Regions from separate parts of the Paraglaciecola sp. T6c genome, predicted to be linked through region 1. Evidence: predicted binding sites of a transcription regulator. Region 1 holds the regulator's gene; each other region holds the start of a gene.
The links. Region 1 encodes sigma-54, which starts transcription at its own class of promoters, with help from an activator protein. Its sites were predicted from a motif close to GTTGGCACGNNNNTNGNNT; they were not measured.

Region 2: a site for sigma-54 is predicted at 4,115-4,133, ahead of PATL_RS22375 (entericidin A/B family lipoprotein). Genes of this name have one in related genera too.
Region 3: a site for sigma-54 is predicted at 3,050-3,068, ahead of PATL_RS22400 (DUF1328 domain-containing protein). Genes of this name have one in related genera too.

Annotation. Positions count from the first base shown of each region.
Region 1 is NC_008228.1:651,278-659,568, reverse strand. Features, by position in the region: gene PATL_RS02945 (DNA/RNA non-specific endonuclease) at 1-302, shown strand, start outside; gene PATL_RS02940 (HPr family phosphocarrier protein) at 403-681, opposite strand; gene rapZ (RNase adapter RapZ) at 678-1,523, opposite strand; gene ptsN (PTS IIA-like nitrogen regulatory protein PtsN) at 1,526-1,969, opposite strand; gene hpf (ribosome hibernation promoting factor) at 1,985-2,272, opposite strand; gene PATL_RS02920 (RNA polymerase factor sigma-54) at 2,298-3,791, opposite strand; gene lptB (LPS export ABC transporter ATP-binding protein) at 3,914-4,639, opposite strand; gene lptA (lipopolysaccharide transport periplasmic protein LptA) at 4,639-5,160, opposite strand; gene lptC (LPS export ABC transporter periplasmic protein LptC) at 5,201-5,764, opposite strand; gene kdsC (3-deoxy-manno-octulosonate-8-phosphatase KdsC) at 5,761-6,315, opposite strand; gene PATL_RS02895 (KpsF/GutQ family sugar-phosphate isomerase) at 6,315-7,286, opposite strand; gene PATL_RS02890 (calcium/sodium antiporter) at 7,293-8,255, opposite strand.
Region 2 is NC_008228.1:1,539,908-1,548,198, forward strand. Features, by position in the region: gene PATL_RS06525 (hypothetical protein) at 1-479, shown strand, start outside; gene PATL_RS06530 (YfiR family protein) at 580-1,047, shown strand; gene PATL_RS06535 (putative bifunctional diguanylate cyclase/phosphodiesterase) at 1,047-3,158, shown strand; gene PATL_RS22375 (entericidin A/B family lipoprotein) at 3,906-4,067, opposite strand; gene acnA (aconitate hydratase AcnA) at 4,431-7,154, opposite strand; gene PATL_RS06545 (PRC-barrel domain-containing protein) at 7,269-8,030, opposite strand.
Region 3 is NC_008228.1:2,066,371-2,074,661, reverse strand. Features, by position in the region: gene PATL_RS08860 (hypothetical protein) at 1-476, shown strand, start outside; gene PATL_RS08855 (hypothetical protein) at 695-1,711, shown strand; gene PATL_RS08850 (hypothetical protein) at 1,693-2,304, shown strand; gene PATL_RS22400 (DUF1328 domain-containing protein) at 2,853-3,014, opposite strand; gene PATL_RS08840 (CsbD family protein) at 3,365-3,562, opposite strand; gene PATL_RS08835 (MmcQ/YjbR family DNA-binding protein) at 3,826-4,332, opposite strand; gene PATL_RS08830 (YHS domain-containing (seleno)protein) at 4,697-5,230, shown strand; gene PATL_RS08825 (phosphoribosyltransferase) at 5,464-6,021, opposite strand; gene PATL_RS08820 (lipoprotein-releasing ABC transporter permease subunit) at 6,177-7,388, opposite strand; gene PATL_RS08815 (PilZ domain-containing protein) at 7,749-8,291, shown strand, end outside.

The DNA.
Region 1 (8,291 bases):
TAGTAACAGGCCCGCTATATGAAAGCTTTTTTGCTACGCTTCCAGGTGCAGATGAAAGCCACACTATTCCTTCTGGCTACTTCAAAATTGTCGCGACAATAAACCAAGCGGGTTATGTTAGAGCGTCCGCCTATGTCATGGAGCAAAATAGCGCGAGAGCCGATGACTACTGCAGTAAAGAAGTCACGATTGATAACGTAGAAAGTCGCAGCGGTCTGAATATATTCCCAGAAATGAAGGGCAGCAAAGAATATGCGGTTGAAGCGCGTTTAGGTGGATTAAGCAGTCAATTGGGTTGCTGATAACCCAACCGCGCGTTTCAAAAAAATAGTGAATGAGTAGAAAGTCGAGATGAGTGGAAAAAGTCTAAATTGAAGTGCACGTTGCATTGAATCTGGCTGATTACTCGCTTTCGTTGAATTTTCCGACAATAAGCTCTTCAACAGCATCCATCGCTTGGCGCGCGTCTTTCCCTTCAGATATCACTTGAATTTCTTTGCCTTGGCAACTCTCTAACATCATTAGGCCCAGCACACTGCTTGCTGAGGCACTTTTGTCATCCTGAACAATAGTGACTTCAGCTTCAAATTGATTCGCAAGCTTAACCAATTGAGTCGCCGCTCTGGCATGCAGCCCTAACTTGTTCACTATGAGTAGGGTTTTTTCTAATCGCTCACTCATCGGTTTAACTCGCGATGACGTATTTGCACATCAGGGTGCGAGGTGCTAAATGTTTTGGCTAACATTTCCACTACGTACACAGAGCGGTGCTGACCGCCAGTACACCCGATGGCGATTGTCACATAACTACGATTATTACGTTCTAAATGTGGCAACCAAGTAGAAATCAGATTCTGAATTTGCCAGATAAATTTAGTGACTATGGGTTGTGAGCCAAGAAAAATCTCGACGGGGGAATCAAGTCCAGTAAGGGGTTTTAAATCTGGCTCCCAGTGCGGGTTGGGTAAGAAACGTGCATCAAATACATAATCCGCATCTTTAGGAATACCGTGTTTAAAACCAAAGCTTTCAAAAACCAAAACTAAGCGTGAGCTTTTTTTACCTAATATTCGCTCGCGCACCAATTCGGCCAGCTGGTGAATTGATAATTGATCTGTGTCTATATATAAATCTGCACGTTCAGCTATCGGCGCCAATAACTGGCTTTCTGCTTGAATAGCACCAGACAATGATTTGTTTTGCTTAGACAACGGGTGCAAGCGGCGGGTTTCACTGAAACGCTTAATCAGTACGTCATCGCTGGCATCCAAATACAATATGGTCATTTCCCACGTTGACGGCAAGTAGTCGAGTATTTCCACCAATTCGTTGGGATCTTTGGGTAAATTTCGCACGTCAATGCTGACCGCGACCTGATCGTACTCGTCAGCGACGGTATGGGTCAAAGTGGGCAATAAGTTGACGGGGATATTATCAACGCAGTAATAGCCTAAATCTTCCAGTGAACGTAAAACGATGGACTTCCCTGAGCCTGAACGCCCACTGATGATAATAAGCTTCATAATTAACTGAGTACCTGAAATAATTCTTGGTCTGTGGTTGCACTGCGCAAACGATTTAAAATGTCTTTATCAACGAATTTTTTGGCTATCGCCGACAAGGTTTGTAGGTGCTCTTGGGCCTTTTCCTCTGGTACTAAAATAGCAAAGAAGATATCCACTGGCATGTTATCGATGGCGTCATACTGGACCGGAGGTTGGCACGTTACAAGCACGCCTAGGGCTGACTCTAGCCCTTTTATACGGCCATGTGGTAGTGCTATACCACCACCAATGCCCGTACACCCCATTTTCTCGCGCCCCGCTAAACTGGATAAAATGGTCGCTTGGTCTACTTCAACAAGGTGCTCAGATGCCAATTGACTAATAAGCTCTAAAATGCGCTTTTTGCTGGACCCCTGAACTGCGCATACGACGCAGTCAGGGTGAAGAATATTTGATATTTCCATTATTTACCTGATGGGTTAATGGCGTTTAGCTTTTTCTTTATGCTTGATAACTTGCCGATCGAGTTTATCGATTAGGCCATCTATTGCCGCATACATGTCGTTGTGTTCCATGGTGGCAAATACATCTGCCCCATTCAAATGTATTGTCGCTTCCGCTTTTTGGTTGAGCTTTTCTACATTGAGAATGACGTGAACATTGTTGATCTGATCGAAGTGTCGCTCGAGCTTGGTAAATTTAGTATCGACATAATCTTTTAGTGAATCGGTTACATCCACATGGTGACCAGTAATATTAATTTGCATATCGCCTCTTCCTTCTTTAATCAGCCTACAATAGGCTTTTTCGTTGGTTCGACGGGGGTATCATCAGAGATTCCCGGTACTTTGCTATTGTTCGCCGAGCGACCATGATGCCTTGATCGGCCAACAATTGAGCAATCTTGCTGTCACTTAACGGCTTGCTTGGTTTTTCAGCTGCGACCAGCTTTTTAATCAATGCGCGTATCGCCGTTGACGAGCACTCTCCGCCTGTCTCAGTTGCAACATGGCTCGAGAAGAAATATTTCAGCTCAAATATACCTCTAGGGGTATGCATATATTTTTGGGTAGTAACACGAGAAATTGTAGATTCATGCATATCCACCATTTCGGCTACGTCATTTAGTACCATAGGCTTCATCATCTCAGGCCCATGTTCAAAGAAGCCCATTTGCTGCTGTACTATACAGTTTGACACTTTCAATAAGGTATCGTTTCGGCTCTCAACACTTTTAATAAACCATTTGGCTTCTTGCATGTGTGAGCGAATAAATTGACTATCACTGGTGTTTTTCGCGCTACGACTCATTGCAGCATACTGTTGATTAACGTTCAATTTGGGTAGGCTGTCTGGGTTAAGCTCTACTGTCCAACGGCCATTTTTCTTACTCACTGACACATCAGGTATAACGTATTCTGCTTCACCTTTGATCAAGGCGCTGCCTGGACGCGGATTGAGCGTTTTAAGTAAACGCATGACCTCACGCAAATCATCCTCTTTAAGGCGAGATTTACGCATCAAAGTACGGTAATCCTTGCTTGCCAAAAGGTCGGCATAGTCCCCAATCAAGGTCTTCGCTTCTTCTAACCAGGGTGTATCAGGAGCAAACTGACGCAATTGCACTAGCAAGCATTCTTGTGGTGTACGAGAGCCTGACCCAATTGGGTCGAACATTTGAATACGCTTAAGTACGCATTCCACTTCATCGAGCTCTATTTCTTCATCATCCATGCTGGCCAGAACGTCTTCAGCGCTCATGGTCAAATAACCAGACTCATCGATAGAATCAATGATCGCTGTCGCAATCGCGACATCGGTATCACTAAAATGGGTTAAACGCATTTGCCACAGCAAATGATCTTGAATGTTATCTGTGGTTTCGCCTTGAAAGATCTGTTCGTCATCACCGCCGGCACCACTGGATATGCTAGAGGCAGGTGCGGAAGAAGCGCTGATGTACTCATCCCAAGTGGTATCCGTAGGTAAGTCTTCTGGGATTTCGTTTTTCTCGAACGCTTCACTTGAGTCTAAGTTGTCACTGCTGGTATCAACTATTTCATTGGTATCTTTAGAAGACGGGTCGAGGGAATTGTCATTTAACGCACTATCGCCGGATTCCTGATCCGTAGGCTCTTCAACTTCCAACAGCGGGTTGGAATCCAAGGCTTCTTGAATTTCTTGCTGTAAATCTAACGTAGACAATTGCAACAAACGAATAGCTTGCTGTAACTGTGGCGTCATAGTGAGTGATTGACTAAATTTTAATTGTAAAGAGGGTTTCATTTACTTCTTTATTCTGTCCGTTGCAAACTAAAAAATATGCTGTGGTTGATTCGATTGACTGTAAATGTCTCACCAAGCGCCTGAGTATAATCTCGATAAAATGAGCGGCTTTTTCAGCTTAACTATAGCCTGAATTGTTCGCCTAGGTATACATCTCTTACACGTTGATCACTTAATACTTCTTCTGCCGTGCCAGAAGCGATGAGTTCACCATGACTAACAATGTAAGCTTTCTCACACACATCGAGTGTCTCTCTTACATTGTGGTCGGTTATCAAAACACCAATACCACGGTCACGTAAATGTTGAATAATTTTTTTAATATCATTAACTGAAATAGGATCAACACCGGCAAACGGCTCATCGAGCAGAATAAATTCTGGATCGGCTGCCAGTGCCCGCGCTATTTCTACCCGGCGGCGTTCACCTCCAGACAAACTCATACCAGCACTGTTACGAATATGATTTATATTGAACTCATCGAGTAATGAATCCGCTTGCTGTTCTCTTTGTTCTGCACTGAGCTCTTTGCGTGTCTGCAAGATAGCCATCAAGTTTTGATAGACTGTCAGTTTTCGAAAAATAGAGGCTTCTTGGGGTAAGTAACCAATCCCTAAACGAGCGCGCATATGCATGGGCTGTAGGGTAAGATCTTGCTGATCAATACTGATTTCTCCCTTATCTAAGGGAACCAAACCGACAATCATATAAAACGTGGTTGTTTTACCTGCACCGTTTGGACCAAGTAAACCGACAATCTGGCCAGTGGACACTTCTAGACTGACATCACGCACAACTTGACGCGATTTATAGGATTTAGCCAAATGCGAGGCTTTTAACGTCGCCATTATGGAGTTTCATCCTGTTTTGGTTTGACTTCAGCATCACTGGACTTTTTCGCGTCAGTTTGCTTTTTACTGCTCGCTGATTTCTTAGCTGGTTGAAAAATAGTCGTAACTCGTCCGCTATTTTCACTCTCGCTCTCTCCTTGCGCGACAATTTGTTCAAGTTCCATGTTAAACACTATCGACTCACCTTTTACACTGCTATTGTTCTGCTTCAGCTGTGCATCGCCTTCTAAGGTTAGTGTGCGTAAATCTCTGCGATATTCAATGCGATTGGCTGATGCCTCAATACTGCCCCCTTGCTCTTGTTGTTGAGAGTATTTAGCCGGGCTACCCGTCGCGATGAAAACTTCGTTACCTTCGCCTTTACTCGCGTCGACTTCTACTTCATCGGCATACACATTCAAACTACCTTGATTGATGTGCACGTCTTCTCGAAAGATAGACTTTTTAGTTTTACCGTCCCCGAACTGAAACTTCGAGTCCACTTTTATCGCTTGCGTGAAATCTTCTTTGCCAGCCATGCTTAATGGGGAAAATGATAATGTTGCTAAGGCAACTAAGCTAAGGCTGAGGTTGATAAATGGTTTGCACATGATCAAGTAGCTCATATTGTTGGGTCGTTAAATTGGCTTTAAAACCGTTACTGTTGATGACATAGTGCTGACCAAATATTTTTACTGGTTGGTCAGACACCATGGTTTTATCGATCAAGTTTATCTCGATGAAGTCCGTGCGAATGCTACGAGCAAATCCTTGCTCATCTTGATTACGTATCTCGACATTATTCTCTAATTGGATCCGATTGTCTTCATACAAAGTACCGTCTTTGGCTGATACCTGCCAAGGCGCAGTCTGTGACGCAACAAATATCGTGTATTGAGGCTCTTTGAATAAAGTAAAACCGAGCAAATCAAAGTGTTCCATTTTAGTAGCAAAGACCTGATGGCTCAAACGGCCGTCTTTATCAAATAGAGTGCTTAGCATTTCACTTGCTTGGTAGTTTGGTTGCCAAGCAGATTCGGTTTCAGTTCGCGGTATCAAGTCCTCATCAGCTAGCCAGTCGGGTAAGTTGATGGCGATGACTAATAAAAACAATAACCCAATACTGAGGGTGACTCGATTCATACGCTACTACCACTGACTTTGTTTAACTTGCCTTTGGCGTGCAAAATTAGGTCGCAAACTTCGCGTACAGCACCAAAGCCCCCATTGATTTGGGTAATATACAGAGCTTGTTTCTGTACAAATGGATGGGCATCGTGTGTCGCTACGGCGACGTTACTCAAGGTAAACATTCCCACGTCGGGCATATCATCCCCGATGGATGCGGTAGCGTCTTTGCCTATATTTAACTGGCGCTGCAACGCCAAAAGCGCATCGTTTTTCTGTTCACAACCTTGAATAATATGCTCGACCCCTAACGCTGACATGCGTTTGTGCACTATTTTTGATTCACGTCCGGTAATAACCGCAACGTGCACACCAATGTTTAATAAGGCTTTAACTCCAAAACCGTCACGAGTATGAAACGCTTTCAATTCTTCGCCGTCATTGCCCATGTATATGCGCCCGTCAGAGAACACCCCATCTACATCACAAGTCAGTAATTTAATGCGGGAAAGCTTGTCCATTAATGAAGATGACTTAGCACCATATAACGTATTAACGTCGCCCATTATATCACTCCTGCTGATAACAAGGTTTGCATGTTGATGGCACCGACCGGAAGGTGATTGTCATCAACAATAAACAGTGAACTGATTTTGCGTTTCTGCATGACGTTTAACACCTCAGCAGCCAAGGTTTCTTGAGATGCTGTAACACAATTAGCAGTCATAACACTTTCAATACTGACTGTGTGAATGTCGACTCTGGCATCCAGTACCCGTCGTAAATCACCGTCAGTAAAAATACCCAGCAAACGCCCGTCATCGCCAACGATACCCGCCATTCCTAGCCCTTTGCGCGAAATTTCAAGTAGTGCCTGGCTAATCGTTTGGGTCGTGCCAACCAAAGGCATCAGATCCCCTTGGCACATGATGTCATCAAGCTTAAGTAAAAGCTTGCGCCCAAGCGCACCTCCAGGATGAGAAAGTGCAAAGTCATCCGGCGTGAAACCTCTTGCATCTAACAGTGCCACCGCCAGAGCATCTCCCATGACTAAAGTTGCCGTGGTGCTCGCCGTGGGCGCCAAGCCTAGAGAACAAGCTTCTTTTTCAACTTTAATACACAAATTGACGTCGGCGTGCTTACCTAACGAACTAGCAGGGTTATTCGACATGGCAATAATGGCAATACCACGACGTTTCACCACAGGCAATAGTGCCAATAGCTCAGATGTTTCACCTGAATTAGAAATCGCCAGCAGAACATCTTGCTCTGTAAGCATGCCTAGGTCACCGTGATTTGCCTCCCCTGGGTGCATAAAAAATGCAGGCGTTCCCGTACTCGCTAATGTCGCAGATATCTTATGCCCTATGTGGCCAGATTTACCCATACCGCAAACAACCACTTTGCCTTTGCAGTTTTTCATGAGCTCGCATGCTGCAATAAAATTGTCGTCAATATATTGGGATAACTGCTTGATTGCCTGACCTTCAATTTCAAGCACCCGCAGGGCTGACTGAATATACTCTTGCTGACTCATGCCGCACTAACCTTGGTTAAAAACAAAGTATTGATAAGCGACAAAGCAGCCGAGAAAAGCGACAGCTTCATAACGATTGATTCGGCGAGAGCCTCTTATATTGAAACAAAACAGCACCAGCAAAATGCTCAAGCCCAACATAGTGTAAATATCTCGACTTGCTGCATCTGGGTCGACAGCCCCAGGAGATATCAAACCAGGCATGGCCATGACGGCTAATATGTTGAATATATTCGATCCAATGATGTTACCTAAGGCGAGATCATCTTCCCCTTTTAGCACACCAGCAATGCTGGCAGCCAATTCGGGCAGACTGGTGCCTATGGCAATAATGGTCAAACCAATCACCAAGTCACTTAGGCCAAAGTGGCGAGCTATTTCCACCGCTGATTCAACCATGAAATGCGCACTGAGGGGCAATAATACCAAGCCCACAAACAACCAAATCACCGCACTTTTTGTCGGCACACCGTCTGGTACTTCGTCGTGAGTCTCTTGCTCTAAAGGATCGCCCTTTTCCATGTGGTATGACATCCACGCCAAACCGCCTATAGTGAAAAAGAATAGGATAAACAGCACTATGCCTTCGTTTAGCGACAAATATAAATCAGCCAAGAAGTAAGTCGCAAGCAGAGACACGCCTAGCATCACTGGCATTTCACGTTTTAACGTCGTCGATGCTACCGTCAAGGGTTTCAGTAAAGCGGTTAAGCCCAGCACTAACGCGATGTTGGTGATATTGGAGCCTATCGCATTGCCGATGGCCGTATCTGTGTTGCCATTAAGCGATGCAGTGGCAGAAACCATAATTTCTGGCGCTGAAGACCCCATTGCGACTATGGTTAAGCCGATAATCATGGGTGAAATGCCCATATTTCTTGCTAACGCAGATGAGCCGAATACGAATCTATCCGCGCCCCAACTTAATACGACTAACCACAACAAAAATAATAACGCTTCAACTATCACGAAAACTCACTTGTTTTTATACCAATATCTAATTGT
Region 2 (8,291 bases), 890 kb from region 1:
ACCAGCAGCTACCTTATACAATGCAGCTTGGTTCGGGTACGTATGATTTCCCTCTAGAATTTAGTTACCAAAGCATGGGCGAGCACGATTTTAGTTTGAGTATGTCAGCGATGATACGCACCGGTAAAAATGATAGGGATTATCGTCTGGGTAATAGTTACAGTCTTGCAAGTACTTATCGCTTTAACACATCAGACGACCTGAAACCCTTTGTTGGATTGTCTTACCAGTACCGCAGTGCCATTGATGGGCAAGACGATGAAATTACCCTCAATGGTGCATTTCCCTATCCTGCAAGTATTACCAATCCAAGATTGTATGGTGGCAAAAAAATCAGTGCTGAGATCGGTGTCAGATGGAAATTCAGCGAGTCTTATGCGCTGAGTTTGGCATTTTCAAAGCCTCTCTATCAGAATTTGAATGGCCCGCAACCAAAAGAAAATTTCCAATCTGGCTTAACCTTATCCCGTTTGATGTAGTGATACTGTGTCTGACTTGATCAAAGTGAATAGAGCGAACAGGGGGGAGAGGAAAATCAGTAAGTGGCTTTTTCTGTGCGCCATCTTGTTATCTTATATCGTGGTTTTACACTCGGCTTTAGCACAAGAGGAGTTGAGTAAGGAGCGCAAACTAAAGGCCGCCTATTTACTGAATTTTACTAAATATATGAGCTGGCCCACAGATAGTGGCGCGCAAAATGATTTCAAATTGTGCCTGCAAAGTGATCGGCCATTCTTTGAATTTATGCAGGCCCTTGTGGCACGTCATAATCAGGGAAACAACAAGATGCATATCGCCATCGGTCATGTCCAGGAAGAGCCGCTATGTCATATGGCATACTTTCATTCTTCTCTTGAGCAACCACTAGACCAAATGAGGCGGGCGGTGATTGTGCTAGAGTCCACGGACGTGAAACAAGCGAACAGCGCGATAAGGTTTTATACCCAAGAGCAAAGAGTGCGCTTTGAGTTTGATTTAGCACAATTAGCCAGAGTAGACGTGATAGTAAGCTCTGAATTGCTTAAATTAGCTAGGATTGCTCGATAATGCTTTTTTCTAAGCTCAGGCGCGCATCATTTTTCCAAAAGCAATTAATGGCGATCATCGGCACAAATTTGCTGATATTGGCCATTGCTGCCTTTCTTATCTATTCCGCGTTTGTTGATGATTACCGCGACAACCTCGTTAAAACTATGGACAGCAACGCCTCTTTGCTGTCAGCGGCAAGCCGCTCAGCGTTACTTTTTCATGATGAGCATGCAGGCCAGACGATCCTGGCGTCTTTAGCTAAGATCCCAGCCATGCGATTTGCCCAATTACTAGACTCTGAAAAAAAGCGCTTTGCGACTTATACCCGGGACGATGCAAGTTGGGATGTTATGTTAGATGACATCAAACCTGGACACTTTTTTACAAACGATAATCTTTACCTGACCCAAGACATTACCTTAGGGGAGGACGTACTTGGCTACATTGTTTTATCGGCTGATACTCATTCGCTACAGGCTCAGCAGCGACGGTACGGGCGCATTGTACTGTGGGTATTTGCATTGGGTTCTTTGTTAGCCTACCTCCTGAATTGGCGTATGCAAAAGCGCTTACAGTCACCGGTTAAACGCCTTATTCACTTAGTTGATTACGTCGCCAAAGAAGGGCGTTACGATCAACGTATTTTCAATCGTCGACAAGACGATATTGGGCGCTTGGTCAACGGTATTAACTCTATGCTAGATACCATTGAAGAGCACCAATCAAAGTTGAGCGAACATCATGAGCATCTAGAAGGGCTAGTAGAGTTGCGCACAGAGCAATTGTACGAGCGTGCTAATTTTGATGCGTTAACACAACTACCAAATAGACATTCCCTGACAGAAAAAATTAGTCAGGCGATTGAAATAGCCCGTGAGCGTAAAACCAATCTAGCCTTGATGTTTCTCGATTTAGACCGCTTTAAGGTCATAAATGATAGCTTAGGGCACTTCATGGGTGACAAACTGTTAATTGAAGTGGCCAAGAAGATCCAACATAAACTAAGCGACAGTGACGTGGTAGGTCGTTGGGGGGGAGATGAATTCGTTGTGCTAATTCAAAACCCGAAGGAACTCAGCTCAGTGGATAGTTTGGCAAAAGAGATTATCGCATCTTTGAGTCTGCCGCTTATTGTATCTGGACATCAATTACACATCTCTACCAGTATTGGCATTGCGTGTTTTCCTGATGATGGCGACGATGCATCAAGTTTACTTAAACATGCTGACACTAGCATGTATAAGGCAAAAGAATTGGGCCCTGGGCGGTTCCGCTTTTTTGACCAAGACATGTTGAATGACTCAGTGTGGCGATTAGAGCTAGAAACCCAATTGCGCCAAGCCTCCGCTCAACAGCAGTTTGCTTTGGTGTATCAGCCTAAAGTGAATGTGAACGACGAACAACTGGTTGGTTTAGAAGCTTTAATAAGATGGAATAATGGCCAAGAATATATTAATCCAGCCACTTTCTTACCCATAGCAGAAGACATAGGGTTAATGGAATCCATCAGTGTGTGGGTGTTAAAGCAGGCATGCCAGCAGAATGCAGATTGGCAGCGGGCGGGCTTTGATATTGTACCTGTTGCCGTGAACTTACCCGCATCGTTTTTGATGAGTCCCCAGTGCCTCGAGTTGATCAAAGGCGCATTGCATCAATCGGGTTTAGCGGCGCAGTATTTGGAAATAGAAATCACTGAAAATACCTTCATCGCATCTACCGAGTTAGCGGTTGATGTACTGAGTGCAATTCACGGTTTGGGGGTGAAAATCGCCATTGACGATTTTGGAACAGGCTACTCATGTATGAGTTATTTGCGCGACCTACCCATCAATACATTAAAGATAGACGGCATATTCATCAATGATTTAGTTGCGCCAGATTGTGTTCATGAGGGGAACGCTGAAGACCATCACTTACGGGATGAAGGCATAGTGCGCACTATTATCACCTTAGGCAAAAGCCTAGGGTTAAGTACGGTTGCTGAGTGTGTGGAACATGATTACCAAGTACAGATCTTAAAATCGATGGGTTGTGACATCATCCAAGGCTATTTCTATAGCAAACCTTTAAAAGTGGTCGCACTAGAAGCATATCTCGGTGCGCATGGCCGGGCTGCTAAAGAATCTTAACGTTGATGTGTATTCTCACTGAGCAGGCGTCTTGATAGCGCGAACATTTGACACAGTGCCCAAAGCGTAAGGCTCTAGTATGTAGTTCAAGGCTGTGAATTCGGTGCTATTAACACGCTATGAATGCGCCATAAACAGCTTGTTAAGTTCAAAGTCGCAATGACTGCTAACGAGGGGAGCGTATCCAAATAGTGTCAATTAATGAGAGCATCAGCCAGTAGGAGCGACGGCCAATAAGAGCATCAGCCAATAAGAGCGTCAGTCGATGAGCTTGCTCACTAAACAGTGCGCCAATTAAGAAACCTGTTACTGAACGCTTGAACGTAAGCACATGACTCACGCCTGCATTGTCCGCTGAGTCGTGCGACTTTCGAGCAGTCCGCTGAGGCGTAAGACTTTCGAGCAGTCCGCTGAGGCGTAAGACTTTCGAGCAATGCGATACTTGGTGGTCTAGCGGTTAGGGTTTAACTTGCTTAACCAACTGTTGTTGCTCATGCGCGCGACTGCCTTATTTGGGCTTGAAGGCTGAATTGATTGTTGTATGCGGCGTAAGTGCTCTGCAAAACGATTTGTTGAATCTTTAGAGTAAATCATTCTTCTATCTCCTACTCAAAAACAGCAATCTGGTGTCTGCATTAGCAGACAAATAAGCGCTTATCATGGACTTTATGCTTTGCGTAAATAGAGCGAAAAAAAGATCGCTGAGCAGCAAAGACTCAGTGGTCGGTCTGAACCCTAACCAAATGCTTAGTCGTTAGCCGCGTCTTGGACTGCTTCACCAGCACTCTCTATGTCTTCTCCTGCACCGTCAATCGTGGCACACGAGGTTAGTCCAACGACTAGAATACCAACTAATACAACAGAGTTTAAAAATGCTTTTAACGAATTTGCTATCTGGGTTTTCATCATTGTCTTCCTTATGGTTAAGTGATTTCACACTTTGCTTACATATTACTAAGCGATTCTTGTGCCAACTTCTTAAAAATAAAAGGCCTTAAGAATCAATAACTTAAAAACCCGTCTAGCATGGCTAATGTAAAGTGGGTAATTGTTACCCAACTAAGAGATAAAATTTACCTATTTATAACAACTCCTAAAGCACAGAAAGGTGAAATACAGCGTTTGCCCCAGTGAGACTCTCCAAGCAACACCTGTTCATTAATAGCTTACAAAAAAGCCGACCAGTATAAATGGTCGGCTTCGATTAAGTGGGGCAAGCCTCAACTGAATAGGTAAGCGCTTTGCTCGTTACGCGCTTTTCTAAGCGTTTTCCTAAACACTTTTATTCAGGCTTCGCAGTACATATTGAAGAATGCCACCGTCATTGAAGTAACTGAACTCATTGGGGGTATCGATGCGGATCTGCGCGTCAAAGGTGAATTCTCCTTGTTCGCCTTTTACCGATACCACTACTTCTTTTTGATCTCCATCTATGGCGTCAATCGAGTACTGCTCCGTGCCGTCTAACTTCAAACTGGCGGCACTGTCGCCTGATTTAAATTGTAGGGGTAGAATACCCATACCTATCAGATTAGAGCGATGAATTCGTTCGTAGCTCTCGGCAATTACCGCTTTGACACCGAGCAACAGTGGACCTTTTGCGGCCCAGTCGCGAGAACTCCCTGTGCCGTACTCTTTGCCCGCAATTACCACCGTTGGCGTGCCTTGTTCTTGATACTTCATTGCTGCATCAAATACAGACATCTGTTCAGCTGATGGTTGAAAGCGCGTCCAGCCGCCTTCTGTACCGGGGGCGAGTTGATTTTTCAATCTGACATTGGCGAATGTTCCACGCATCATAACTTCGTGATTTCCTCGGCGTGAGCCAAAAGAGTTGAAGTCGTGCTCCTCAACACCGTGCGCTTGCAGGTATTGCGCAGCAGGGCCATCAGGGGCAATGCTACCGGCTGGAGAAATATGATCCGTCGTGACCGTGTCGCCGAGTTTCAACAAGCAGCGAGCATCTTTAATAGCACTGATCGCTTCGGGGTGTTGCTGAATGCCATCGAAAAAGGTGGGCTTTTTAACGTAAGTTGATTCAGGCCAATTATATTGCTCGCTATCGACCACGTCTAAATTGTTCCATGTCTCGTCACCCTCAAAAATATGGCTATAACGTTCAGAGAACATGTCGCTATTGACCACATCAGTCACAAGCGCTTGAATCTCTTCATTGCTTGGCCAAATATCACGCAAGTAAACGGGCTTACCGTCTTTACTGGAGCCAAGGGGCTCTTTGAGCAAGTCAATCTGCATATTTCCGGCTAGCGCATATGCGATAACTAACGGAGGAGAGGCAAGGTAATTAGCTTTTACGTCTGAGTGAATACGACCTTCAAAATTACGATTGCCTGATAGCACGGAAGTTACATTTAGCTTTTCTTTACGAATAGCAGCGCTGATAGGCTCGGGCAGTGGCCCCGAGTTGCCTATGCAGGTAGTACAGCCGTATCCGACTAGATGAAAGCCTAAATTTTCGAGTTCGTGGGTTAGGTTAGCCTTATTAAGGTATTCGGTGACGACTTGAGAGCCAGGCGCAAAGCTGGTTTTCACCCATGGTTTTACGGTCAGACCCATTTCACTGGCTTTTTTGGCCAGTAAGCCGGCAGCAATCAGCACAGAAGGGTTGGAGGTATTGGTACAACTGGTGATGGCCGCTATCACGACTGCGCCGTCGTTAAGGCTGAAACGCTGACCATTGTATTCGACCTCTGAGGAGTCCTCACTTTTCTCTGCTTGATGGCCACCTTCTGATTCGAAACGCCCTTTCTCGGGATCTTCGGTGGTGATAATCAATTTTTCCTGCTCAGATAACCACGTACTGAACTTGTCTGCAGCTTCACTTAACGGGATCCTATCCTGGGGGCGTTTAGGTCCCGCAATCGAGGTTACTACATCACTAAGGTCAATGTGTAGATTCGCATGATAGATTGCGCTTTGCTGAGCTTCGCTGCCCCACATGCCTTGTGCTTGTGCATACGCTTTGATCACATTAATATTGCGCTCTTCGCGGCCAGTCAAACGCAGGTAGGTTTCGGTTTGTTCGTCTAGCGGGAAGATACCACACGTTGCACCGTACTCTGGTGCCATGTTCGCTATGGTAGCTCTGTCGGCTATAGTGAGGTGTTTTACCCCTTCGCCGTAAAATTCGACAAATTTACCGACGACGCCAAATTCGCGTAGCTTTTGAGTAATGGTCAATACTAAATCTGTCGCCGTGGTACCGGGCGGCAAACTGCCGGTAATTTCCATGCCAACTACCTCAGGTATCAGCATGGTGACTGGCTGACCTAACATGGCGGCTTCAGCCTCAATGCCGCCTACACCCCAGCCCAAAATGCCTAAGCCGTTGATCATGGTCGTGTGGGAATCTGTGCCTACTAGGGTATCTGGATAAAGTAACGGCTGCTCGTGTTGCTCTTCAATAAAGGTGACACGTGCCAGATATTCTAAGTTCACCTGATGCACAATGCCTTTACCTGGCGGAACCACTTTAAAATTGTCAAACGCCTGCTGACCCCAGCGTAAGAACTGATAGCGTTCCTTATTACGCTGCACTTCCATCGCGGTATTCTTGTCGAAGGCATCGTCTTGGGCGAAATAATCCACCATGACGGAGTGGTCAATAACCAATTCCACGGGTTTTAACGGATTAATTTTTTGCGGGTCGCCTCCTAAATCAACCATGGCATCGCGCATGGCGGCTAAGTCAACTACCGCCGGTACGCCGGTAAAATCTTGTAGCACCACTCGAGAAGGAACGAAAGCAATCTCAGTCGTTGACTGGTCATTAATATCCCAGGTGGCGAGTTTGTTGATATCTTCTTCTTGAACAAAGTTTTCAGCACTGTGGCGCAAGAGGTTTTCTAACAATATTTTAGCGGCGAAAGGCAGTCGCTCGATATTGTGGGTATCTGAGAGGGCATCAAGGGCATAATAAGAGAATTGTTCACCCTCGAGGGTCAATGTTTTTAGATAAGGGGAAGCTTGTTGCATGATAATCTCCGGCTGTGGGATGTTTGGCGATAAATTTATATCTTCGATAGTTTTATATCTTCGAGAGTCAGCCCCAACGCACAAGCTTGTGCGTTGGGGCTGTTAGTCAGTTAATTATGCGCTGGGCAAGCCCTGCAGGGCGCGTCTCACTTTGAGTTTGTAATCGGCGTCATTTAGCAAGTTATGATCGCACTTGGGGCAACGCTCAATATCCGCAGCTGATAGGGTGCAGTGCACGCGTTGCTCAAGCCAATTGATATCATCAATGTGCTTTGGCGCCAGTAATAGCTTCTCTCCACCGGGTAGCCAATTGTGGGTATCTATAATCAACATAGGCACTTCCCAATTGTCCGTGTCTAAAATCAGGTCATGGATGTGGCCTACCGTTTCACCACCTGAGATGACGTCATACCCTTGCAATTCATCGATTGAGCGTAAGTGGTTAGCTTTGCTCTTGTCATGCTCCTCTAAATTGCTGTTTGCTTGCTCCAGTGCTTGTTGGTTTACCAAGGCTGTTGGATGAGCATATTCGCCCCACGCACCAGGGCCCGTCCAGTAATAGCCGTAACCCAGATAAGAAAACAGTATTTCTTCGTACTCTCTGGAGACAGTTTTTTCTTCATCAATCGATGGGCTGTCTTTCACTTGCTGTTTACTCAAAGCAACGTGAATTTTTTCGTCATCTGTGTCTATTTCTCGTAACGAAATAGGGGAGATCAGCACCTTTTCCCCTAGGGGTAACCATTTATGGGTATCGACGTACATATAACGAATTGTCCATGCACGGTCGTCAAACAAGAAATCTTTGATGATGCCAATGTCACCGTCTGTGGCTGCAATAGTGAATCGTTGAATGTCTCGTAAGCCTGCTAACATGATGTTCTCCCTACTCGTAGATGTGATAGGCAAGATGGAAGGTATCGGCTGTAGCTGTGCACAGATGGCGCGCACATTTAGCCTAATACAATAATCATCTTGGCTATTCTAAAATTAGCTGTTGCAGTAGGATTACGCAAAGAGCACGCCAGCTCATTTTTATGCCCTAAGTAACGGCGGTTGCTGTACTTCACGCGCTTAGAAACAAAGGTGTAGCAATGCAAAGCCATTGATAAACAGTAACTATTACGTTCAGGCTGT
Region 3 (8,291 bases), 1.4 Mb from region 1:
CGCTGTTAGATGAGAGTGCCCTTCTGGCGTGTATGGCCTATGTAGATTTAAACCCCATTCGTGCAAAAATGGCAAAAACACCCGAAACATCGAAGCACACCAGTATCAAAAAACGTGCTCAGGCGGCTAAAAATAAACGAGAGCAACCGATTGCTTTAATGCCGTTTGTAGGTAATCCTCGTGAAAATATGCCCAGAGGTATCGCTTACTCACTCAAAGACTATTGTGAATTGGTAGACACGACAGGCCGATGCATTCGTGATGACAAGGCTGGTCATATTGATAACACTCACAGCCCTATCCTACAAAGGTTAGGATTAGACTCTGCTCAATGGTTAACCTTAACCACGGAGTTCGAAAAACACTTCTGCTACGCAGCAGGTGCGGAGCAAATGATGAATGCATTCAAGCGCCATACCCACCATCAACGGCTGCGAGGAATGACCAAAGCGAGAGAGTTGTTAAGGCGCGCCTGAAAAGACTGCAACTAATAAATTTCAAACATTGCATACCCTGTAGCCTGCTCTCTTGCCTGAAAATTGACCTTGCGCGCAGTTTCCTTCCTCTACGCTCAATATTTCAAGAAAAAATCAATCTGCCGGACCAAAAATCAATCTAATTATTTTAGGAGAGTTCCATCTTGGATATGGGAGTAATTGTTGCTTGCAAATTATGATGGGTGTCTATGTAATTCTTGTCTTCTCTAGAAGTTCAATTAGTTACCATGGGTGTCTCTGTAATTCCTTCTCTAGTAGTTCAATTAGTTACCGTGGGTGTCTCTGTAATTTCCTTTTATAAATTCATTGATGTAAAACATCTTGAGATAGAAAACTCAGAGACTCAAGAAAGCGATTATTTTCTATACGGAAAAATAGTAAAAGATTTTGTTTATAGTAGAGAGCAACTGCTTGATGAAAACGAGTCAGACGTTGTGGCGGATCACGATGAACTACGAGATTCTCCGTCGTCAACATTCATACTGTCCCTACAAGATCATAGGCTCTACTTCATTAAAGAATTCACTCTTAGTCCAACCCTATCTAACTTTAAGTTATTAGTTGAGCACCTAATAAAACTTCAAATATCTGAAATCATTGATGAAATTCACACACGAAAAAAAGAGATGAACAAACTTAACGGAGGCACAATTAAAGTTCCTTCTAAGAAAAGCCTTAGGATCAGTTATCCAAGCCCATCTATTGAGATTGTTAAACTCTCATCACCAGATGGAATTATGGAATTCATCAACAGTATGAAGTCGGTAAATCGTTTTGAATTGAAAATTAACAAAACTAATCATGAGGCTGACCTATCGTCTCTTTTTAAAGTGCTCCGCGATCAGAATAAAGAAATGGGACCTGATTCAAAAAACACTCTCATATATAACAAGGGGAAAAAGTCTCTAAAACATGAAAAGGTCATCGAGCTTGCGAAAGCAGCCAGCGAGGACAACAATGTGAACTTCTTAGTGAAAGGGGATGCTGTTGATGGAGGTCCAGTGAGTGGCACTGAGGAAGACTTCGACCTAAAGATGCCAATCTCTGAAATCGAAGAAACACCTGAATTGATGGCCTACAAAGCCCATAAAACCTTTTGGCAACTTATAAAAGACGGTATTGTCAAACAACCTAGAGTGGACAATATCAAATTAGTCCAACAAAAAATTAAGAATATTATAGAGCTATTCGGCGTATGGAATTCGAAGAAATAACAAAAGAGAATACTTTTTGGAAACTCTTTAAACTAACCCGAGAGATCAAAACGGCGAGAGATACGTTTTGGGTGTTTTTGTGCAGCCTAGCTATTCTCTTCGCATTTTATTCTTTGCGTATCGACTCCTTAAAAGATGTGGAAACTCTAATAGTCTCGGCGTCAGATACTGTATTGACAGCGTCAGTATCTTTAATTGGTTTTATTTTTGCCGCTTACGTTTTATTTGCAAGTATGACCGATAAAGAGCTAATGAGAATAATGGCTCTCCATAAGCATCCTAATTACGATATGTCATACCTGAAGTTGGGTCATTGTAACTTCATTAAGATAATATTGGATCTTCTTATGTTAGTGGCTATTGCATATTTGGGAAAAATCCTTTTACCAACATTCCCAGAATTTGACTCAATCACATTTTATTTCACTAAGTTAATTTACATCTTCCTATTATCTGTATATCAAGCAGGCTTTATTCTAGTGTTAATGCTCTGTAAGTCAGCCATTTTTAATGTGTATCATAGCATAATGATGAGCACTCGATGGTATGCCGAAGAAAAGGTAAAAGAAGAAAGCCCAGAGTCTGACGAATAAAGCATATAAAGATAGATGTTCGGACCCCGCTGACAACCAACACCACTTAAATACGAGTGCTTAAAGGTTTTCAAGACCGAATGTCGTACACTCCCGCCAGCTCCACCAAACATCTTGATAAAAAGGCTCGTCAGAAATGAAGAGCCTATTTTGTTTTTAATGTCCCGAACGCTTTGCTGTTAGTCTTTTGCCTAGACTGGCAGGCGATGTGGTATTTACCGAGATTTAGATATTCAATGCATTATCTCTCAATCACCCAACATTGGCGACTAAACAATAGCGACATTAAATTAGTTGCTAGCCTGCGCGCTATAGTCTCTTTTATAACTATCAATTTACAGGTATCGACAGGCCAAAATTTCATATTCCCAGTGACAAAGTGCGTTTTCTGAGAAAGCGGGAAGTTGAGATTGAGCGGAATGGGACAAGAATGATAAAACTGGTTAGTTGAGGCGTAGCCTGAAGCTAGCTGCTTACTGGCTGTAAGCTATTAATAAATACTCAAAAAAAAGGCTGCGCATTGGCAGCCTGATCATGAATTAAGGTAGCTAGACTTTCCTTCTGCCCATCACCACTGAAATAACCAGTAGAACTAAGAATACGAAGAAAATAATTTTTGCGATACCGGCTGCAGAGCCTGCAATTCCGCCGAATCCCAACACTGCAGCAACCAGTGCAATAACTAAAAATATAACAGCCCAACGTAACATAACTATTCCTTTTAACAATGAGTGGACTTTAACTAATGCTTCAAACGTGCCAACGGGCCCTATAGGTAGAAAAACGCATATAAAACGTGGGGTTGAGCCTGGGTTCGTTTATCAAAAATCGCTCCACTCTGTATTGATTTCATGAATAATTTTATTACCTCATTGTAAGATTTTCACGTGTTGAACATCGATGATTCCGTGTCGGTGTACATCACCAAAGCGGCCAGAGGGGATTGAATTGAAAACCAGTAAACGTAAAAAAGAAGGGGGAGTGAAAAAGAAAAAGCGCGTGAAGAAACAGTTCTTCACACGCTTTCAATGGTAATTTTAATGGTACGAATGGCTGATGATTAATGACTATCGAAGAAGTCGTCTACCTCGCGCTCTGCTTCTTCCTTAGACTTGCCGTACTTCTCTTGGATTTTGCCCACCAGTTCGGTGCGGCTGCCTTTCATTTTGTCTACGTCGTCATCGGTAAGATCGCCCCACTTCTGCTGGGCTTTACCTTTTAATTGTTTCCAATTTCCTTCAGCTTGATCTTGATTCATCATTATCTCCTTTGTTGAGAAAATATTGCGAAAATCGCCTGAACACCCGTTGCGCGCAGACGTGCTTCAATAGGTAAGGAGCAATGACTATGCCAGCGTGAATACGACAGCGCGAATACGACAGCGTGAATATGACTGCGCTTTTCCCTACATCAGTGTTTCGTTGGAGTGCACCGAGCAAAGCTGGATCAAGTGAGTCCCCACCGCTAACGAAATTTTCAGCTAGGCACTTTCGAGCTGAGCACTTTCGAGCTGGGCACTAACTATAGGTGAAGCAGAATAGATACCTGCGCTTTCTTCGGCAGCTTATTCACCACCAGCATAAAGGAGTGTTTTATCATTCGTTGAAGTTCGCCGGCTGGCAGGCTGCCATCCAAAATAACGGTATTCCAATGCTGTTTATTCATGTGATACCCGGGGATGACTGCGCTAAAAACGTCTCGCAGCATAACTGCCTCGTAAGGATCGCACTTTAGGTTCATCCAATACACTTTATTGGCCTCCTTACTACATTCTTTACAACCCTCTTTACTGCATCTGTTAGTGCTCTCATCACTGGTCTGCGCTTGCTCATCGTTAATGCTAGCAGTGTGAGAATTTGCACGGGGAGTCGCTTTGCCCAAAGAGAGCGTAGCGAACATTTTACCTTTGACTTTGAAAACCGCTACCTCAGGCCCAAACGGAAAGTCTTCGACTGTATCCGGGAAGTCTAATAGCCACTGACGCGCTTGGGTATAGATTTGGCTGTATGCCTTGTCTTGACTGTGCATGTACTCTTGCCCTCGTCCTTTTTCTTGCTCCTGTGTTTGCTTCTGTTCTGGCGCTGTCTTTGCGGTTATTTTAGAGGCATTTTGTGAGGCCGTTATTTTCATCGTAAACCTAGCGTAAAAGCAAACAGAGGTAAGGCCTAATATAGCGCTATTTTCATTTAGGCTACCACCTGTTTGACGGCATGTTGCTAAACCTTAGAAGCCACTAGCGGAAGTATTTGCCATTGGCGTGCAATATTATTGGCGCTGACCTTGTCTTTACTTATACAAATATCTGGTTCGTAACAAAAACGCTCCAAGAAAAAGCTGAATAGAACGCTATATAAAGCGTTAGATAAAGCGCAGTTCAAAAAGGAATACACACATGCTAGGCAAGAAAATAATGAAAATCACAGGGTTACTTTTTGGGTTTTACCTTTTAACAATGAATATTGCGTTCGCCGAATCGCTCGACAGGGCAGCTGTTGAAAAACAGGGCACATTAGCACTGCAAGGCTTTGACCCAACAACCTATTTCAACCTAAGCGGAGCTAAACTGGGAAACGATGCTTTTCAAGCCGTGTATATGGGTCAGCGCTATTTATTCGCCAATGAAAAGAATCAGCAGAAATTCGCTAATAACCCTGCACAGTATTTACCGCAATTTGGCGCGCTTTGCGCCCACTCTCTGGTAATGGAAAAAGACGTCATCGCAGACCCTTCAATTTACACCATTGAGGCAGGTAAGTTGTATATGTTCGTTTCACAAGAGGCGAAAAGTGAATGGATTAAAGACAGTAGCAAAAACCTCATTGCTGCTACCAAGCATTGGCAGTACAAATCAGAAAAACGTTTCGAGCAAATCGCGGCCAAAAAACGCTGGAAAAAAGACAATAGCGTTGAGTTGTTTACCTTTTAATTGCCTAGCGAAAGCTTGCTTGACTAAGAAGAGCTAGCTAAAGCTTGCTTGATTTAGAATGCCTAGCGAAGGCTTGCTTGACTCAGAAGACCTGGTTCAAGCTCACTTGATTGGGAGGCCCTAGCTCAAGATTGATTGATCGAGAGCTCACTCGCAGCAGATTAAAAACCACAAAAAAAAGGAGCAACTAGGCTCCTTTTTCAATCCGCTTTACACAGACAAACGCGGCGTTATTACACCAATATGTCGCGTACGTTGGCTAAATCTGTTTTGCCATTGATGATTTCGTCTGGGGTTAAGCCTGAAATCTCATGGGGGAATACCAACCACTCGGCACTTTCGTGTACAAAGTAGTCTGGCACTATGTCAGTTTTATTGTTTTGCGGCTTATAGTAAGGGCAAGCAATACGAATGTTTTTCGGCATATTCGCGCGAGACAACTTCTTAATTTGCTTAATCAGCGCATCAACACTGCGGCCTGAATCAAACACATCATCAACAATAAGCAAGTCATCTTCGGCATTGGCGTTTTCAATCAAATAATGCAAACCGTGCACTTTGATGGTTTTTGATTGTTGATCGATACCGTAATAAGACGATGTACGCACGGCAATGTGGTCTGTCTCTACTTTTTTAAAATCGAAGTACTCTTGAACCGCGATACCAATTGGCGCACCGCCGCGCCAGATGCCAATAATAAAATGCGGACGAAAACCATCTTCGTACACTTTTGATGCTAAGCGAAATGAATCTTCTAGTAATTGCTGAGCGGTAATAAATGTTTTTTCCATCGAAAAACCCTTTAAAGCGTGGAGTGCCACTGACTGCTTAAGCTAACAAATCAGCGTGCTAATTTTAAATCATCGCTCATTATACACTGAAATCTTATGATAAGAGATGGCGATTATGGCAAATTTGTGACGAGTGACCTGACTCGGCAATAAAACTATTCATATTTAAGCGCACTGGCTGGGTCAACCTTCACCGCCCGATAAGCAGGATAAATACTGGCAGCAAAGCACAGCAGCAAGGAAAACAGAATAAGCATCACCACCTGATGCCAATGCATGACTATGGGCAACCCTGCCCCGCCGGTAGCCGCCATAATCGGCACATTAAATAAGCTCAACAAATTGTTTAGTTGGCTGACAAGTAATAAACCGCCCGCTGCGCCAAACAGCGTTCCTTTAATACCGTTATATAAGCCATTAACCAAAAAGACCTGCATAATGCGCCCGCGCGACAACCCTTGGGTCAGTAAAATAGCAATATCGCCTTTCTTCTCAGTCACCACCATCACCAGCGCCGACACAATATTAAAGGCCGCCACCGCGATAATGAGCAGCAGCATTAAGGCCATCATGTTTTTTTCCATCTTAACGGCATCAAACAGCGGGCCTTGGCGCGTACGCCAGTCGTCGCTTTTAAGGCCAACCTCAGTTACCTTGTCGACCACCGTCTTATATTCAAACGGATCTTGCAAAAATAACCGCGTTTGCGCGATACGGCTGACCTTATTACGCATCAGCTTAGCGCTGTCATTGATGTTCATTAAAATCACTTTGGCATCAAGCTCTGAGCCCACATCAAACACACCTACCACAGTGAATAAACGCTGGCTCGGCATTTGCCCAAATGGCCCAAAGACACTGCCCTGTGCAGATAAAATGCGTGTTTGCTCACCCACCCTCAAGCCTAGGCGCGTTGATAATGCTCGACCGACGATAATGCCATAACTGCCCGGAGTTAAATCTGCGATCTGCCCGACCAACATATTCTTGGCAATAATGGAGTGCTCATGAGTGGTTTGTGGCTCAACGCCTTGTATCATCACCCCTTCTAAGCTGCGCGATGACTGCACCACGCCTTCAGACTCAATAAAGTCACTGGTGGCGGTTACGCCCGGTAATTTTGACAAGCTCGAAATGATCTGCTCGTTTTCACCCTGCGTATCTACCACTATATGCGGCGCGATACCGAGGATACGATCTTTCAAGTCCCCCTCGAATCCGTTCATTACAGACAACACCGTAATCAAAGACATTAAACCAAGGGCGATGCCAATGGCAGAGAAGGCGTTAATAAAGGCGATAAATTGATTACCTTTAGACGATTTTGCATAACGCAAACCGATAAATGCAGAAACAGAGTGAAACATGCTAGCAATGGACTCTTAGCAAAGGGTTAGAGATAATTCGGCGTGCAGGTTACATCACGCGGTGGCTCATTTGACTGTGTTTATTAACGTTTGTTTGAGTAAACTGAATTTATTTAACCTAACTTTGTTTTAACTGACTTTATTTAACAAAAGCACAGCATAAATGACTACAGTCATAATCGTTTAACTCATGGTAAAGTAAAACGTTTTTTGAATAATACGCTCTGGTCATAGCGCAAACAAGGTTACAATAGGCCAAACTATGTTTTGCCGCCTAAAATGCTAAATTAACCGTTAGCCGGCCGATAAAGACAGGCCCTTGAGCCACAGTGAATAACGATACTCATTTTCGGAGAATACATGCACGGCATTAGCCTCGAAGAAAAACAGCAACAATTCAATGAATTTTTCACCATAGAGCATGCCATACGGGTTAACTTTAAAGCCGTTGCGGCTGGCTTTACCTTGCCCGATGTCGATGACTTAGGGGAGCACATGCCCTACGCGTTTCGAGTGGCTAGTGAAGCAACTGCCATTGATGCCCAAGCCTTACGCCCACTGCGTAACATGGGGGAACATGCTGTCGAGCTGGCCAACTTTTTAAACGCGCAATCTCGCAAAATTGATTTGTTAATGTCCTTGGTATTGCAGCAACAAGACGACCCAAGCTTAGCTTACGAGTCAGTAAAGTTCGGCGGTGGCGGCATTATCGTTAAGTGCGATGAAGCCTACGAGCCTGAGCAAATCGTTGAATTAAAATTGTTTCTAAAGGAAGAGGCCTCCGCCATTTTTTGCTATGGCGAAGTCATTGAGTGCCAGCAGGCAGGCGCGCAGTATCATGTGTCACTTATTTATAACTGCATTCGTGAAGAAGATCAGGATCTTCTGGTACGTGCCAGTTTA